Regions from separate parts of the Streptomyces sp. NPDC001980 genome, predicted to be linked through region 1. Evidence: riboswitches for the same ligand, from Rfam matches in the RefSeq annotation. Region 1 holds a riboswitch; the other holds the start of a gene.
What was found. A riboswitch is a leader RNA that binds a small molecule or an ion and turns the genes downstream of it on or off. The one in region 1 is predicted to bind glycine.
Positions count from the first base shown of each region.

Region 2: another riboswitch for glycine. It lies ahead of gcvP (aminomethyl-transferring glycine dehydrogenase); the one in region 1 lies ahead of gcvT (glycine cleavage system aminomethyltransferase GcvT).

Region 1 is NZ_JBEOYD010000007.1:322,038-329,470, forward strand. It holds gene ABT137_RS13965 (ABC transporter substrate-binding protein) at 1-367, opposite strand, end outside; gene ABT137_RS13970 (ABC transporter permease) at 426-1,424, opposite strand; gene ABT137_RS13975 (enhanced serine sensitivity protein SseB C-terminal domain-containing protein) at 1,781-2,578, opposite strand; gene ABT137_RS13980 (enhanced serine sensitivity protein SseB) at 2,729-3,520, opposite strand; gene ABT137_RS13985 (AAA family ATPase) at 3,636-4,310, opposite strand; glycine riboswitch at 4,494-4,592, shown strand; glycine riboswitch at 4,593-4,702, shown strand; gene gcvT (glycine cleavage system aminomethyltransferase GcvT) at 4,751-5,878, shown strand; gene gcvH (glycine cleavage system protein GcvH) at 6,002-6,379, shown strand; gene glyA (serine hydroxymethyltransferase) at 6,419-7,433, shown strand, end outside.
Region 2 is NZ_JBEOYD010000043.1:67,044-74,476, forward strand. It holds gene modB (molybdate ABC transporter permease subunit) at 1-55, shown strand, start outside; gene ABT137_RS41820 (ABC transporter ATP-binding protein) at 81-1,397, shown strand; gene gcvP (aminomethyl-transferring glycine dehydrogenase) at 1,462-4,347, opposite strand; glycine riboswitch at 4,525-4,618, opposite strand; gene ABT137_RS41830 (PRC-barrel domain-containing protein) at 4,732-5,112, shown strand; gene ABT137_RS41835 (DNA polymerase IV) at 5,233-6,606, opposite strand; gene ABT137_RS41840 (MerR family transcriptional regulator) at 6,678-7,322, opposite strand.

The sequences.
Region 1 (7,433 bases):
TCCAGGTCTTGCCGCCGTCGCTGGAGACACCCTTGCTCGCGGCGAGGTCCGGGACCAGGGTGTTGCCCTTGGAACCGGGGCCGGGCTGGAACGTCATCAGCGGGCGGGCGTACAGCCGGCTGAAGTTGTACATGTACGCGTAGTACGTGTTGCCGGGGTCGAACGAGTCCGGGACGTCGGACAGCTCGTAGGTGACCGTCCCGCCCTTCTTGTCGGACGCGTTGACGACACCCTTGGTGGCGGCGTTGGCCGCGGCGGAGCTGCCGCCGTTGTTGCCGTCCTTGTTGTCATCGGCCTTGCTGCACCCTGCAACCAGCAGGGTGGCGGAGCCGATGGCCGCGATCGCGGCCAGCGCTGACCTTCGCATGATGGGCGGGTTCCCCTCCATTGTCGGAAACTTTTCGGGCTCTCGGTGACAGCAGGCGTCAGCGGCTGCGCGGGTCGAGAGCGTCGCGGAGACCGTCACCGAGCAGGTTGAACGCCAGCACGGTCACGAAGATGGCAAGGCCGGGCACGATCATGTACTCGGGATCGACCTGGTAGTACGTCACCGCTTCGCGGAGCATGCCACCCCAGGAAGCCTGCGGGGGCTGGATGCCGACGCCGAGGAAGCTGAGGGACGCCTCGAAGAGGATGTTGGTCGGGATCAGCAGCGTCGAGTAGACGATGATCGGGCCGACCAGGTTGGGCATCAGCTCGCGGAACAGGATGTACGGGCCCTTGGCGCCCATGCCGCGGGAGGCGTCGACGAACTCGCGCTCCCTGAGGGCGAGGGTCTGGCCGCGCACGATCCGGCCCAGGTAGGGCCAGTTGAAGAAGCCGATGACGAAGATGAGCACGCTGAGGTGCAGCGGCAGTCCGTTCAGGCCGAACGCGCCGCCCTGCAGGGTGGCGGAGATGGCGATGGCGAACAGCAGGAGGGGGAAGGCCAGGAAGGTGTCCATCAGCCGGCTGATGACCGAGTCGACCCGGCCGCCGTAGTAGCCCGCGACGACGCCCATGATCGCGCCGATCACGTTGGACAGGATCGTCGAGCCGAAGGCGACGACCAGCGACACCCAGGAGCCCTCCAGGACGCGGGTGGCGATGTCACGGCCGAACTTCGGGTCCACACCCAGCGGGTGATCAAGACTCATGCCACCCCAGCCGCCGGTGGGCAGCGAGGTGTTGGCGTCGATCAGCTCCTGGTGGAAGGCGTTGGGGTCGAGACCGAACAGGGCCTGGATGGGGCGGGCGAGGATCGCGACGAGAATCAGCAGAACGACAACGATGCCGCCGGCCACGGCGACCCTGTCCTTCTTGAACCGGGTCCAGGCGATCTGCCCGAGGGAACGACCCTCGATCTGCCCCTTACCGGCACCCTCCAGCACAGCCTCCGGCTGCGCCTCGGATGACGCCCCGGTGGTCTCGATCGGTGCGGTCACGGTGAGCGACCCCTCTCGCCGGCGGTGACCGGCCTACGCCAGCCGCGGATTGCGGCTTTGTCGACTTGCTCGATCATGAGGTTTAAACAGACCTCACGTCTGACTGGCGAGTCTTCAGCGTCGTCGCGATCACCCGCCAGATCTGGCGAAGAAAGTATGCGCAACCGTGATGCAGTCCGAGGGATTCCGTTATCCGAACAGTGGGTAACGCCCCTCGGACGCCGGTCAGTTGGGACAGAACGCCGAATCCGGCCGGAACGGAACGTTCCACCGCTATCTACGCGCGGAGAAATGTGTTCGTTACGTAAATCTTGTGAACCCGCCCGACCGACCCGAGCGGAGAGCGTCCCGTCGCGTCAGTAACCGCCCTGGGCCGGCGGATACCCGTACCCCGTCGCCGGTGCGGGCGGCAGCGCCCCGTGGGCCTCGCGGTCGTAGAACGGCCGTGCCGTCGCCCGCATCCACATCACGACCGGGTCGTACTCGTCGGTCATCGCGACCGTCGACACCGGCAGCCCGTCCGGCACCGCCCCGATCGACTGCTGCATCATCCCTCGCACCGAGTCCACGGTCGGCGGCGAGGTGTCGTACACGTCCAGACCGATCGCGAGATACGGCGCCCCGAGGGCCGGCTGCACCCAGGCGCGGCGCAGCGAGCGGACCGCGGGGGTGCGGTGGGCGTTCTGCGCGAGCAGCGCGTAGAACTGCGGAACCTCGATCGCCGGTTCGGTGAGCCGCAGCGGGCCGGCCGGCTGGCGGTCCAGGCCGGTGGCGATGCGGCGCAGGTCCAGCCAGGGAATGCCGACACCGCCGCCCGGGGCGTGCGGGTTGAGCCAGAGGCCGAAGTGGTCGGGGTAGAGCGTGCGGGCCACGTCGATGCCGTCGACCACCTCGTACGAGCGGTTCCAGCCGCTCGCGGAGAGTTCCTGGGCCGAGGTCACGCAGGGGGCGTAGCCGTGGCCGTCGACCTCCATGTTCCCGTACTGGGCGTCGGGGGAGCCGGCCTGGCCGTGCCAGAGCAGCATCCAGATCTGGCCGGAGGAGGGCGTGGCGAGGGCGCGGAGGAGTGCCTCGTAGGCGTCGTAGCGCCCGGGGGTTACCTGGCGCAGCATGTGCTCGACCTGTCCGGTCGCCGCGGTGCCGCTGGCGCTCACGTGTTACCGCCCCTTCATCTGGTGCCCCGCGTTCGGAGACAGCTTATGCGCCCAGGGGGCGGGGGCCGATTGCCCGTGCGCGGGTGCGGGATCGTGGTGTTACTTCGCGCAGGTCTCCGCGCCCCTGGGTTGGCTGCCCCGAGGGCGTTTCTAGTGGCCGTACTGATAGAAGGGGCGCACGTTCTCGCGCATCCAGTGCGCCACCGGGTCGTCCGCCACGTCCAGCAGGACCAGGTTCACCGGCCACCGCACCGGGACCCGGCCCAGCGCCTTGCCCAGGGCCTCCAGGGGCAGGGCGCGCATGTCGCCCTCCCACTGGGAGAGTTCGACGCCCACGAACATCACCGGGTCCGCCGTCTCGATCGCGGCGAGGCAACGGCGGGCCGTGGCGACCACGCCGATCGCCGCGAACTCCGCCGACGCCGCGGTCAGGAAGTCCATCGGGTCGTCCTGCCAGTCCGGTTCGAAGAGGCGGACCCGGCCGCCGGAGGCGGGGCCGTCCAGTTCGGTGCGGCCGGTCCGGCAGAGCTGGGCGACCGCCTCCGGCGGCAGCGGGACACCGACCACTCCGCCGGGGTTCACGGCGATGCCGACCTGCGGGGGCAGGCCGCGGGCGAACTCGACCGCCGGGGCGATCGTGTACGACAGGTGGGAGCCGGCCACCAGGCGGAACTGCTCCTCGGAGCTGAAGACCGGCACGTACACCCGGCCCTCGATCTGTGTGGTGGGCAGGTCCAGCGGGCCGCTGTGCGGGCCGCCGCCCTCCGGCAGCGGGATCCACAGGAAACTCCGGCCCAGTACCTCGATGAGCCGGCCCGCCGCCGCGGGCACGCCGAGGGAGGCCGACAGGACCTCCTCCAGTTCGTTGCCGGGCCACCCGCCGTGCGGGTGGGGGTGCGCCTGTGCCGGGAAGTCCGCGGGAATGTCCGCCGGGAAGTCCATCTGCCTACCGCCTGCTGGAAACCGCTGCTGAGGCTGGAAAGGCTAGCGGGTGACGCCGACAAAGCCACCCCACCAGCCGATTCGGGCCGCGAAAGCGATCTCGGCGAAGGCGATCTCAGCCCGCGAAGGCGATCCGGCGCAGGACGTCCGCCGCGTCCCGGTCGAGGAGGACCGCCGAGCCGATGCCCTCGGGCAGTTTCCCCTTCTCCGCCGCACGCAGCAGCCGGCCGGCCGCCCGGCGGTGGCGCAGGAAGGCGTACCGGGAGACGCCCCGGCCGCGCTCGCGCTGGCCGTCCAGTGCCGTGCCCGGCGTGACGTCGAGGAGCAGCAGGTGCAGGGTGCCGCCGCGGCGGCGGGCCTCCCGGGCCAGCCAGTCCCGCACCCAGGCCTGGGTCCCGCAGTCGTGCACGGCCACGCCCTCGCCGGTGCGAAGGGCCCGGCGCAGCCCGGCGTAGTGGGCGAGGCGGACCAGCGGGCGGTAGACGGCGTACGGCAGGAGACGGGCCAGGCGGGCGTCCCAGCGGTCGCGGGTGTCCTGGGAGTCGATGCGGATGCCCTGGACGGTGCGGTGCATCAGGGTGGACTTGCCGCTGCCGGGCAGCCCGGTGACCACGACCAGGTCCCGGGGGCCGAAGAGCAGGCCGTGCGGGCTGTGCCCGGCGCGGTCGCGCAGGTCGCGGACGACCGGTGCGGGGCCGTCGCCGCACCGCTCGCGGGCCGGGGCCGTCGACTGCTGGGGCAGGGCGAGGCCCGTCGTCGTCGCGTATGCCGTGGTCCTTGTCACCGTGATCGTCCTCCCTGGGGATTCAGGAAAGGTTCTCCCCACTTAACGTAAAGAGAAGGTAATGCACGGTGTCTCGCGGTTCCGTTCGCGTCCTGCCACAGGCCCGTCACAGAACGGAGGGGCACGTCCGGCCTGCCACGGCCCCGGGCGGCGTGCAATGATGTCCGCGCCAACTGCATACCGGCCGCTTGAATCCGCGCGGGAGAGTCCCCAGCCGTCTTCGCTGGGGCGCCGAAGGAGCAAGTCCCTCCCTTGAATCTCTCAGGCCCCCGTTACCGCGCGGGCGAGGCACATCTGAAAAGCGGGCCGCTGTGTCAGTGGCTCCACCCAAGGTGCAAGCCGTGATCACGTTCGTGGTCAGGGCGAACCTCTCAGGTTCCGATGACAGATGGGGAGGACAGCCCTCGCCTGTCATGCCCTTGGGACCTTCGGGAGACGACCGACCGATGAGCAGTACCGATTCCGCCGCACCCCGCCGTACCGCGCTCGATGCCCTGCACCGCTCGCTCGGCGCGACCATGACCGACTTCGCCGGCTGGGACATGCCCCTGCGCTACGGCTCCGAGCGCGACGAGCACGTCGCGGTACGGAGCAGGGCCGGGCTCTTCGACCTCTCCCACATGGGCGAGATCACCGTGACCGGCCCCCGGGCCGCCGCCCTGCTGAACCACGCCCTGGTCGGCAACATCGCCTCCGTCGGCGTGGGCCGGGCCCGCTACACCATGATCTGCCGCGCCGACGGCGGCATCCTGGACGACCTGATCGTCTACCGGCTGGCCGAGACCGAGTACCTGGTCGTCGCCAACGCCTCGAACGCCCAGGTCGTCCTCGACGCGCTCGTGGACCGCTCCGCCGGGTTCGACGCCGAGGTGCGCGACGACCGGGACGCGTACGCGCTGATCGCCGTCCAGGGCCCGGAGTCCCCGGGCATCCTCGCCTCCCTCACGGACGCCGACCTGGACGGGCTGAAGTACTACGCCGGGCTGCCCGGCACCGTCGCCGGCGTCCCGGCGCTGATCGCGCGCACCGGCTACACCGGCGAGGACGGCTTCGAGCTGTTCGTGAAGCCGGAGCACGCGGTGGAGCTGTGGCAGGCGCTGACCAAGGCGGGTTCCGCGGTGGGCCTGGTGCCGTGCGGGCTGTCCTGCCGGGACACGCTGCGGCTGGAGGCGGGCATGCCGCTGTACGGCCATGAGCTCACCACCTCGCTCACCCCCTTCGACGCCGGGCTCGGCCGGGTGGTGAAGTTCGAGAAGGAGGGCGACTTCGTGGGACGCGCGGCGCTCGCCGAGGCCGCCGCCCGTGCGGAGCAGAACCCGCCGCGCGTGCTCGTCGGCCTGGTCGCCGAGGGCCGCCGGGTGCCCCGCGCCGGATACCCGGTGGTCGCCGGCGGCGAGGTGATCGGCGAGGTCACCTCGGGCGCCCCCTCCCCGACCCTGGGCAGGCCGATCGCCATGGCGTACGTCGACGCGGCGCACTCGGCGCCGGGCACGGCGGGCGTCGGCGTGGACATCCGGGGCAGTCACGAGCCGTACGAGGTCGTGCCGCTGCCGTTCTACAAGCGCCAGAAGTGATCGCCGCTACCGGCGTCGGCAGCAGCCACCGGGCGTGACCTGGCGCACATCGCCGCTGGTCACGCACGTTCCCAGCAGTTCCTCATTCACCAGCACTCCCCCGCGTACAGGAGAATTCAGGCCATGAGCAACCCCCAGCAGCTGCGGTACAGCAAGGAGCACGAGTGGCTGACGGCCGCCGAGGACGGCGTGGCGACGGTCGGCATCACGGAGCACGCGGCCAACGCGCTCGGTGACGTCGTCTTCGTCCAGCTCCCGGCGGTCGGCGACACGGTGACCGCGGGCGAGTCCTGCGGTGAGCTGGAGTCGACCAAGTCGGTGTCCGACCTGTACGCGCCGGTCACCGGTGAGATCACCGCGGTCAACGAGGACGTCGTCGACGACCCGTCCCTGGTGAACTCGGCCCCCTTCGAGGGCGGCTGGCTGTTCAAGGTGCGGGTCACGGACGAGCCCGACGACCTGCTCGCCGCCGACGAGTACACCGCCTTCACCGCCGGCTGAGAGCCGCCGCAGACCCCGGCCTAGGAGTCGTAGAAACAGATGTCCGTTCTGAACACGCCCCTGCACGAGCTCGACCCCGAGGTAGCCGCCGCGGTCGACGCCGAGCTGGCGCGCCAGCAGTCCACCCTGGAGATGATCGCCTCGGAGAACTTCGCTCCGCTCGCGGTCATGGAGGCGCAGGGCTCGGTCCTCACCAACAAGTACGCCGAGGGCTACCCGGGCCGCCGCTACTACGGCGGCTGCGAGCACGTCGACGTCACCGAGCAGATCGCCATCGACCGGGTGAAGGAGCTGTTCGGCGCCGAGTACGCCAACGTGCAGCCGCACTCCGGTGCCTCCGCCAACCAGGCGGCCCTGTTCGCGCTGGCCCAGCCCGGCGACACCATCCTGGGCCTGGACCTCGCCCACGGCGGCCACCTGACCCACGGCATGCGCCTGAACTTCTCCGGCAAGCAGTTCAACGTGGTCGCGTACCACGTCGACGACGCCGGTCTCGTCGACATGGCCGAGGTGGAGCGGCTCGCCAAGGAGCACCGGCCGAAGGTGATCATCGCGGGCTGGTCGGCGTACCCGCGGCAGCTGGACTTCGCGGAGTTCCGCCGGATCGCCGACGAGGTCGAGGCGTACCTGTGGGTCGACATGGCGCACTTCGCCGGCCTGGTCGCGGCGGGGCTGCACCCGAACCCGGTCCCCTACGCGGACGTGGTCACCTCCACCACCCACAAGACGCTCGGCGGCCCGCGCGGCGGGATCATCCTGGCCCGCCAGGCCTTCGCGAAGAAGCTGAACTCGTCCGTCTTCCCGGGCTTCCAGGGCGGTCCCCTGGAGCACGTGATCGCGGCGAAGGCGGTCTCCTTCAAGGTCGCGGCGAGCGAGGACTTCAAGGAGCGCCAGCGTCGTACCGTGGAGGGTGCGCGCATCCTGGCGGAGCGGCTCACCGCCGCCGACGCCCGCGAGGCCGGCGTGAACGTCCTGTCCGGTGGTACGGACGTCCACCTGATCCTCGTGGACCTGCGCGAGTCCGAGCTGGACGGGCAGCAGGCCGAGGACCGTC
Region 2 (7,433 bases), on a different contig from region 1:
GGTGTCGATCGCGGTGCTGGCGGCGTTGCGGGATCGTTGGATGACGGCATCATGAGAACGACCCGGTGGACGACGCCCCGATGACCAACTCACATCCCGCACCGGCGGACGGCACGCAGCCTCCCCACGGACCGTCCGCGTCCGCCGACGGCACACAGCATCCCGACGGGCGCCCCTCAGCCGCCGACGGCACCCAGCATCCCCACCGACCACCCGCAGCCGCCGATGGCGCTCAGCCCCCGCAGGGGCCACCCGCGCCCGACACCGATACCCGCACAGGTGGTGCGGGTGGGAACCCAAAGCCGGCCGAAGGCCGGGTACCACCCCCCCACCCGCACCCGGCGACGCACGGCCTCCACGCCCACCTCGTCGTCACCCGCCCCACCTTCCACCTGGACATCACCCTCACCGCCGCCCCCGGCGAGGTCGTCGCCCTCCTGGGTCCCAACGGCGCGGGCAAGACCACCGCCCTCCGCGCCCTGGCCGGCCTCACCCCCCTCACCGCCGGCCATCTCCACCTGGACGGCACGGAGGTGGACCGCACGCCCCCCGAATCCCGCCCGGTGGGCGTCGTCTTCCAGGACTACCTCCTCTTCCCCCACCTCACGGCCCTCGACAACGTCGCCTTCGGCCCCCGCTGCCACGGCGCGACGAAGGCCGAGGCGCGCGCCCAGGCGGCCGCCTGGCTGGACCGCATGGGCCTCGCCGAACACGCCGGCGTCAAACCCCGCCGTCTCTCCGGCGGCCAGGCCCAGCGCGTCGCGCTGGCCCGCGCCCTGGCCACCCGCCCCCGCCTGCTGCTCCTGGACGAACCCCTCGCCGCCCTCGACGCGCGCACCCGTCTGGACGTGCGTTCCCAACTCCGCCGTCACCTGGCCGAGTTCGAGGCGGTCGCGGTCCTGGTCACGCACGACCCGCTGGACGCCATGGTGCTGGCCGACCGCCTGATCGTCATCGAACACGGCCGGGTCGTCCAGGAGGGCACGCCCTCCGACATCGCCCGCCACCCGCGCACCGACTACATCGCCCACCTGGTCGGCCTCAACCTCTACCGGGGCCGGGCCGCGGGCCACACGGTCGAACTGGACACGGACCCCTCGAACACCACCACCATCACCACCACCGAAGTCCTCGCCGGTGACGTCTTCGTCGCGTTCCCGCCGAGCGCCGTCACCCTCTTCCGGGACCGTCCCACCGGCGCCAGCGCCCGCAACCTCTGGCGCTGCGAGGTCGCCGGCCTGGAGACCCACGGCGACCAGATCCGCGCCGACCTGACCGGGGAACTCGCCCTCGCCGCAGACCTGACCACAGTCGCAGCCGCGGAACTGGACCTGCACCCGGGCGCCACGGTCTGGGCAACGGTGAAGGCGACCCAGACACACGCGTACCCGGCATAAAACCGCGTACCCGGTACAAGACGAGAGGCCCCGCCGAAGCGGGGCCTCCGTCAAACCCTTCGCGTCAGTCCTCGTACGCGTCCAGCGGCGGGCAGGAGCACACCAGGTTCCGGTCACCGAAGGCCTGGTCGATCCGGCGCACCGGCGGCCAGTACTTGTCGGCGGCGGACACCCCGGCGGGGAAGACGGCCTCCTCCCGGCCGTACGCGTGCTTCCACTCGCCGCCCAGCGCACCGGCGGTGTGCGGGGCACCGCGCAGCGGGTTGTCGTCGGCGGGCCACTCCCCCGCCCCGACCTTGTCGATCTCCGCCCGGATGGCGATCATCGCCTCGCAGAACCGGTCCAGCTCGCCGAGGTCCTCGGACTCGGTCGGCTCGATCATCAGCGTGCCGGCCACCGGGAAGGACATCGTCGGCGCGTGGAAGCCGTAGTCGATGAGCCGCTTGGCGACGTCGTCGACGCTCACTCCGGTCGCCTTGGTCAGCGGCCGCAGGTCGATGATGCACTCGTGCGCGACCAGCCCGCCGGGCCCGGTGTAGAGCACGGGGAAGTGCGGCTCCAGCCGCTTGGCGACGTAGTTGGCGCTGAGCACGGCCACCTGCGTGGCCCGCTTCAGCCCCTCGCCGCCCATGAGCCGGACGTACGCCCACGAGATCGGCAGGATCCCCGCCGAGCCCCACGGCGCGGCCGAGATCGGCCCGACGCCCGTCTCCGGCCCGGCGGCCGGCTGCAGCGGGTGGTTCGGCAGGTACGGCGCGAGGTGCGCGCGCACCGCCACGGGACCGACACCGGGACCGCCGCCGCCGTGCGGGATGCAGAAGGTCTTGTGCAGGTTGAGGTGGGAGACGTCGCCGCCGAAGTGCCCCGGCTTGGCGACCCCGACCAGGGCGTTGAGGTTGGCCCCGTCGACGTACACCTGGCCGCCGGCCTCGTGCACCTGCGCGCAGATGTCGGCGACGTGCTCCTCGAACACCCCGTGCGTGGACGGGTAGGTGATCATCAGCACGGCGAGCTCGTCGCGGTGCTGCTCGATCTTCGCCCGCAGGTCCGGGACGTCGATCTCGCCGTCCTCGGCGGTCTTCACGACGACGACCTTCATACCCGCCATCACGGCGCTGGCGGCATTGGTCCCGTGGGCGGACGACGGAATCAGGCACACGGTCCGCTGCGCGTCGCCGTTGGCGCGGTGGTACGCGCGCACGGCGAGCAGCCCGGCGAGTTCGCCCTGCGATCCGGCGTTGGGCTGCAGCGACACCTTGTCGTACCCGGTGACCTCAGCGAGCCGCTCCTCCAGCTCCCGGATGAGGGTCAGGTAGCCCTGCGCCTGCTCGGCGGGCGCGAACGGGTGCAGCTGGCCGAACTCGGGCCAGGTGACCGGTTCCATCTCGGTGGTCGCGTTGAGCTTCATGGTGCAGGAGCCCAGCGGGATCATCCCGCGGTCCAGCGCGTAGTCCCGGTCGGCGAGCCTGCGCAGGTAGCGGAGCATCGCGGTCTCGGAGCGGTGCTGCCGGAAGACGGGGTGGGTCAGGTAGCCGTCGGCGCGCAGCAGCGCCTCGGGCAGCGTGTCCTCGGCGGCGGCGTCCAGCGCCTCGACGTCGCCCTCGACGCCGAAGGCCGTCCAGACGGCGCTCAGCTGGGCGCGGGTGGTGGTCTCGTCGCAGGCCATGGAGACGTGGTCGGCGTCGACGAGACGCAGGTTGACGCCGCCCCGGCGGGCGGCGCCGACGATCTCGGCGGCCTTGCCGGGCACGCGCGCGGTCAGGGTGTCGAAGTAGGCGCCGTGCACGATCTCGACACCGCCGGCCGTGAGTCCCGCGGCGAGGATCGTGGCGTAGCGGTGCGTCCGCCGCGCGATGGCCCTGAGCCCCTCGGGCCCGTGGTAGACGGCGTACATGCCGGCCATCACCGCGAGCAGCACCTGCGCGGTGCAGATGTTGCTGGTGGCCTTCTCCCGCCGGATGTGCTGCTCACGGGTCTGCAGCGCCAGCCGGTACGCCTTGTTCCCGTCCACGTCCACGGAGACGCCCACGAGCCGCCCGGGCAGGCTGCGCGCGAACTTCTCACGGACCGCCATGTAACCGGCGTGCGGCCCGCCGAAGCCCATCGGCACACCGAACCGCTGGGTGGTGCCGACGGCGATGTCGGCCCCGAGCTCACCCGGCGAGGTCAGCAGGGTCAGCGCGAGCAGGTCGGCGGCGACGGTGACGAGCGCGCCGACTTCGTGCGCCTGCTCGACGACGGACTTGATGTCGCGTACGGCACCGGAGGCGCCGGGGTACTGGACGAGCACCCCGTTGATCTCCCGCCCGGCGAGGTCCGCCGGAATGCCGTCGGCGAGGTCGGCGACCACGACCTCCACGCCCGTGGGCTCGGCCCGGGTCTGGATCACGGCGATGGTCTGCGGCAGCGCGTCCGCGTCGACGACGAAGACGCCCTTCTTGTTCTTGCCCATGCGCAACGACAGGGCCATGGCCTCCGCGGCGGCCGTGCCCTCGTCGAGCAGCGAGGCACCGGAGGTGGGCAGCCCGGTGAGGTCGGCGACCACGGTCTGGAAGTTCAGCAGCGCTTCCAGGCGGCCCTGGGAGATCTCCGGCTGGTACGGCGTGTAGGCCGTGTACCAGGCGGGGTTCTCCATCACGTTGCGCAGAATCACGGGCGGCGTGAAGGTCCCGTAGTACCCCAGGCCGATCATCGAGTCGAGCACCTGGTTCCGGTCGGCCAGCGACCGCAGCTCGGCCAGTACCTCGGCCTCGGTCCGGGCGTCCGGCAGCTCCAGGCGGTCGGCGTTCTTGATCACGTCCGGCACGGCGGCGGCGGTCAGCTCGTCGAGCGAGCCGTACCCGACCTGGGCGAGCATCTTGGCCCGAGCCTCGTGGTCGGGGCCGATATGGCGCTGCTCGAAGGGAATACCCTGCTCAAGCTCGGAGAGCGGGATGCGCTGGGCGGTCATTGCGGAGGCCTCCTGGTCTGACGCGACCTTCGAGGGGTACCCCGGCACGGGTACCCCGACGGCCTCCCCCTCTGTCATCTAACCTGAGAGCTTCGCCAGTGGGCCCTTGCGGACCACCGGCTTTCACCGTCGGTGAGAGCGGACACCATCGACGTCCGCCCTGCTTTCCAGAGTGACCTCGTCCGTGCGGTACGTGAGCCTGAGAGATTCCGGGGAGGATTTGCTCCTTCGGCGCCTCCGGTTGCCCGGAGGACTCTCCCGCACGGGGTCAGCAGCCGTTGCCAGGGTACCAGCGAGGGCAACACCGGAGCCTTCGAGTGGCCGCCTCCTTCAATGTGCTCTTTTGTAGTGCTTACGGATGAGTTGCGACCAAGTGGAGGGCCCGTGCAGACCGACATCGATCCGCGCAACCTGATCGGCCGCAAGGCGTTCGACCGCAACGGCACGAAGATCGGCACGATCGACGAGGTGTACCTCGACGACGCGACGGGCGTGCCGGAGTGGGCGGCCATACGCACCGGCCTGTTCTCCCGGGACGCCTTCGTGCCCCTGGAGCCCAGCGAACTGGTCGAGGGCACCCTGCAGGTCCCCTTCGACCGCGCCCTGATCAAAGACGCCCCCGACTTCGGCGTGGGCCGCCACCTCTCCCCGGAACAGGAACTCCAGCTCTACCACCACTACGGCCTGGACACGACCGCCCCGCCCCACGACCACCCGGACCGCGACTTCGGCAAGCTGGCGGGAACGGAGGACGCGGGTGCTTGATGGCCGACGGTGCGTGCGGGCCGGTGGGGGCTGATCGCGCGGTTCCTCCCCCAGCCTTCGGCTGGGGGTACCCCCTCTGGGGGAGGCACCCTGCCAGCGCCGGTAAGCGACATCCCTCGGTCACGCCCCCACCCCGTCCACCGGAACCCCCCGCCCTCCCGGCACCAACGGCAGCGGCTCCGCCGGCTCCAGCTCAGGGTCCTCGACCCGAAACGTCCGCACTCTCCCCGGCTCGACCGACCCCGGCGTCTCGAACCGCACCGTCACCCGCCCCAGCCCACTCCCCTGTACCCACCCGTGCCCGTATTCGGCATGCCGCACATCATGCCCCGCAGGCCACCGCCGCTCGGCAACCACCTGCTCCTCGGCGGCCGGCTCCGCAACGTCCTCCTCCGCGGCGAACTCCGCCGCCCCCTCCCCGGCCGCTGCCTGCGCGAACAGGTCCTCCTGCGTGTAGTCGGCCAGCCCCGACACCCCCACCCCCAGCAACCGCACGCCCCCGGTCGTGTCCACCGAGTCCAGCAACCGCGCGGCCGCCTCCCGTACCACCGCCGGGTCGTCGGTCGGCCCCCTGAGCGTCTCCGACCGGGTCAGGGTCGAGAAGTCGTACCGCCGCACCTTGAGCACGATGGTCCGTCCGGACAGCCCGGCCCCCCGCAGCCGCCGTACACACCGGTCGGCCAGCCGCTGCACCTCCATCCCCACCCGCAGCCGGTCGTGGATGTCCACGTCGTAGGTGTCCTCGACCGACACCGACTTCGTCTCCCGTTCGGCCACCACGGGCCGCTCGTCGTGCGCGAGCGCCATCGCGTACAGCGAGTGGCCGTGGGCCTTGCCGAGCAGCCGTACCAGCTCGTCCTCCCCCGCCTCGGCGATCTCGTCGACCGTGGTGATCCCGGCCCGCCGCAGATGGTCCCCCGTGGCCGGCCCCACCCCCGGCAGGGTCCGCACCGTCATCGGCCCCAGCATCGCCCGCTCCGTACCCGGCTCGATCAGCACCAGCCCGTCGGGCTTGGCCTGCTCGGAGGCGATCTTCGCGAGCATCTTGGCGGCGGCGAGCCCGACCGACCCGGAGAGCCCGGTGACGGCCCGTATGTCTGCGCGGAGCCTCTCCCCCACCAGGCGCGCCGACACGGCGTCCCAGGCCACCTCACCGGCCTCCAGATCCACGAACGCCTCGTCCAGGCTGAGCGGCTCCACCAGCGGGGAGAGCCCGCGCAGCAGCCCCATCACCTGCTCGCTGATCGACCGGTACAGCCCGAAGCGGGGCACCAGATACGCGGCGTTCGGCGCCAGCCGCCGTGCCTGCCCCATCGGCATCGCGGAGTGCACCCCGAACACCCGGGCCTCGTACGACGCGGTGGCCACCACACCGCGGGGTCCCAGCCCGCCCACGACCACGGCCTTCCCGCGCAGGCTCGGCTTGGACGCCTGCTCCACCGAGGCGAAGAAGGCATCCATGTCGAGATGCAGGATCGTGGGCGCGTTTCTCACATCTCCGATGCTGCACCACAGCACTGACAATGCCCCGGCACGAAACCGCGCCGGGGCATCACAGGAGGCCTTCAGACCGCCCGGTTGCGCCGCCGGGCCAGTTCGTCGGCGGGGTTGTGGCCGACGAGCGTCTCGCCGGTGTCGACGCGCTCGCCGTGCAGCTGGGAGAGCGCGTTCTCCACGTCCCGCCACACCACGCCGACCGCGATCCCGAAGATGCCCTGACCGCCCTGGAGCAGGGCGTGCACCTCGTCGGGCGAGGTGCACTCGTAGACCGTGGCACCGTCGCTCATCAGGGTCATGCGCTCCAGGTCGCGGAAACCGCGGTCCCTCAGGTGCTGGACGGCGGAGCGGATGTTCTGGAGGGAGACCCCGGTGTCCAGGAACCGCTTGACGATCTTCAGGACGACGACGTCCCGGAAGCTGTACAGACGCTGGGTGCCCGACCCGTAGGCGGGCCGCACGCTGGGCTCGACCAGGCCGGTGCGGGCCCAGTAGTCGAGCTGCCGGTAAGTGATGCCGGCCGCCGCGCAGGCCGTTGGCCCGCGGTAGCCGATCTCCTCGGTGGCCATGGACGCCGCCCCTCCGCCGCTTTGCACTGCGGTCGGCCGCTGAGGGGCGTGACCGGCAATGCTGCTGTGAAGCGGGGACGGACCGCTCTCCCCGAAACCGCGTCCGGGGGCACCCCCAGCCATACCGTCGCCGCTGCTTCTCACGCCGACCTCCGTCCTTGACCTGCCTTCTCGACGGTAGGCAGTCACCAGGGGTGCGTCAACGATCGCCACACTCGGCACGCCGAGTGATAATCACCCTAGGAGTGGTTTCCC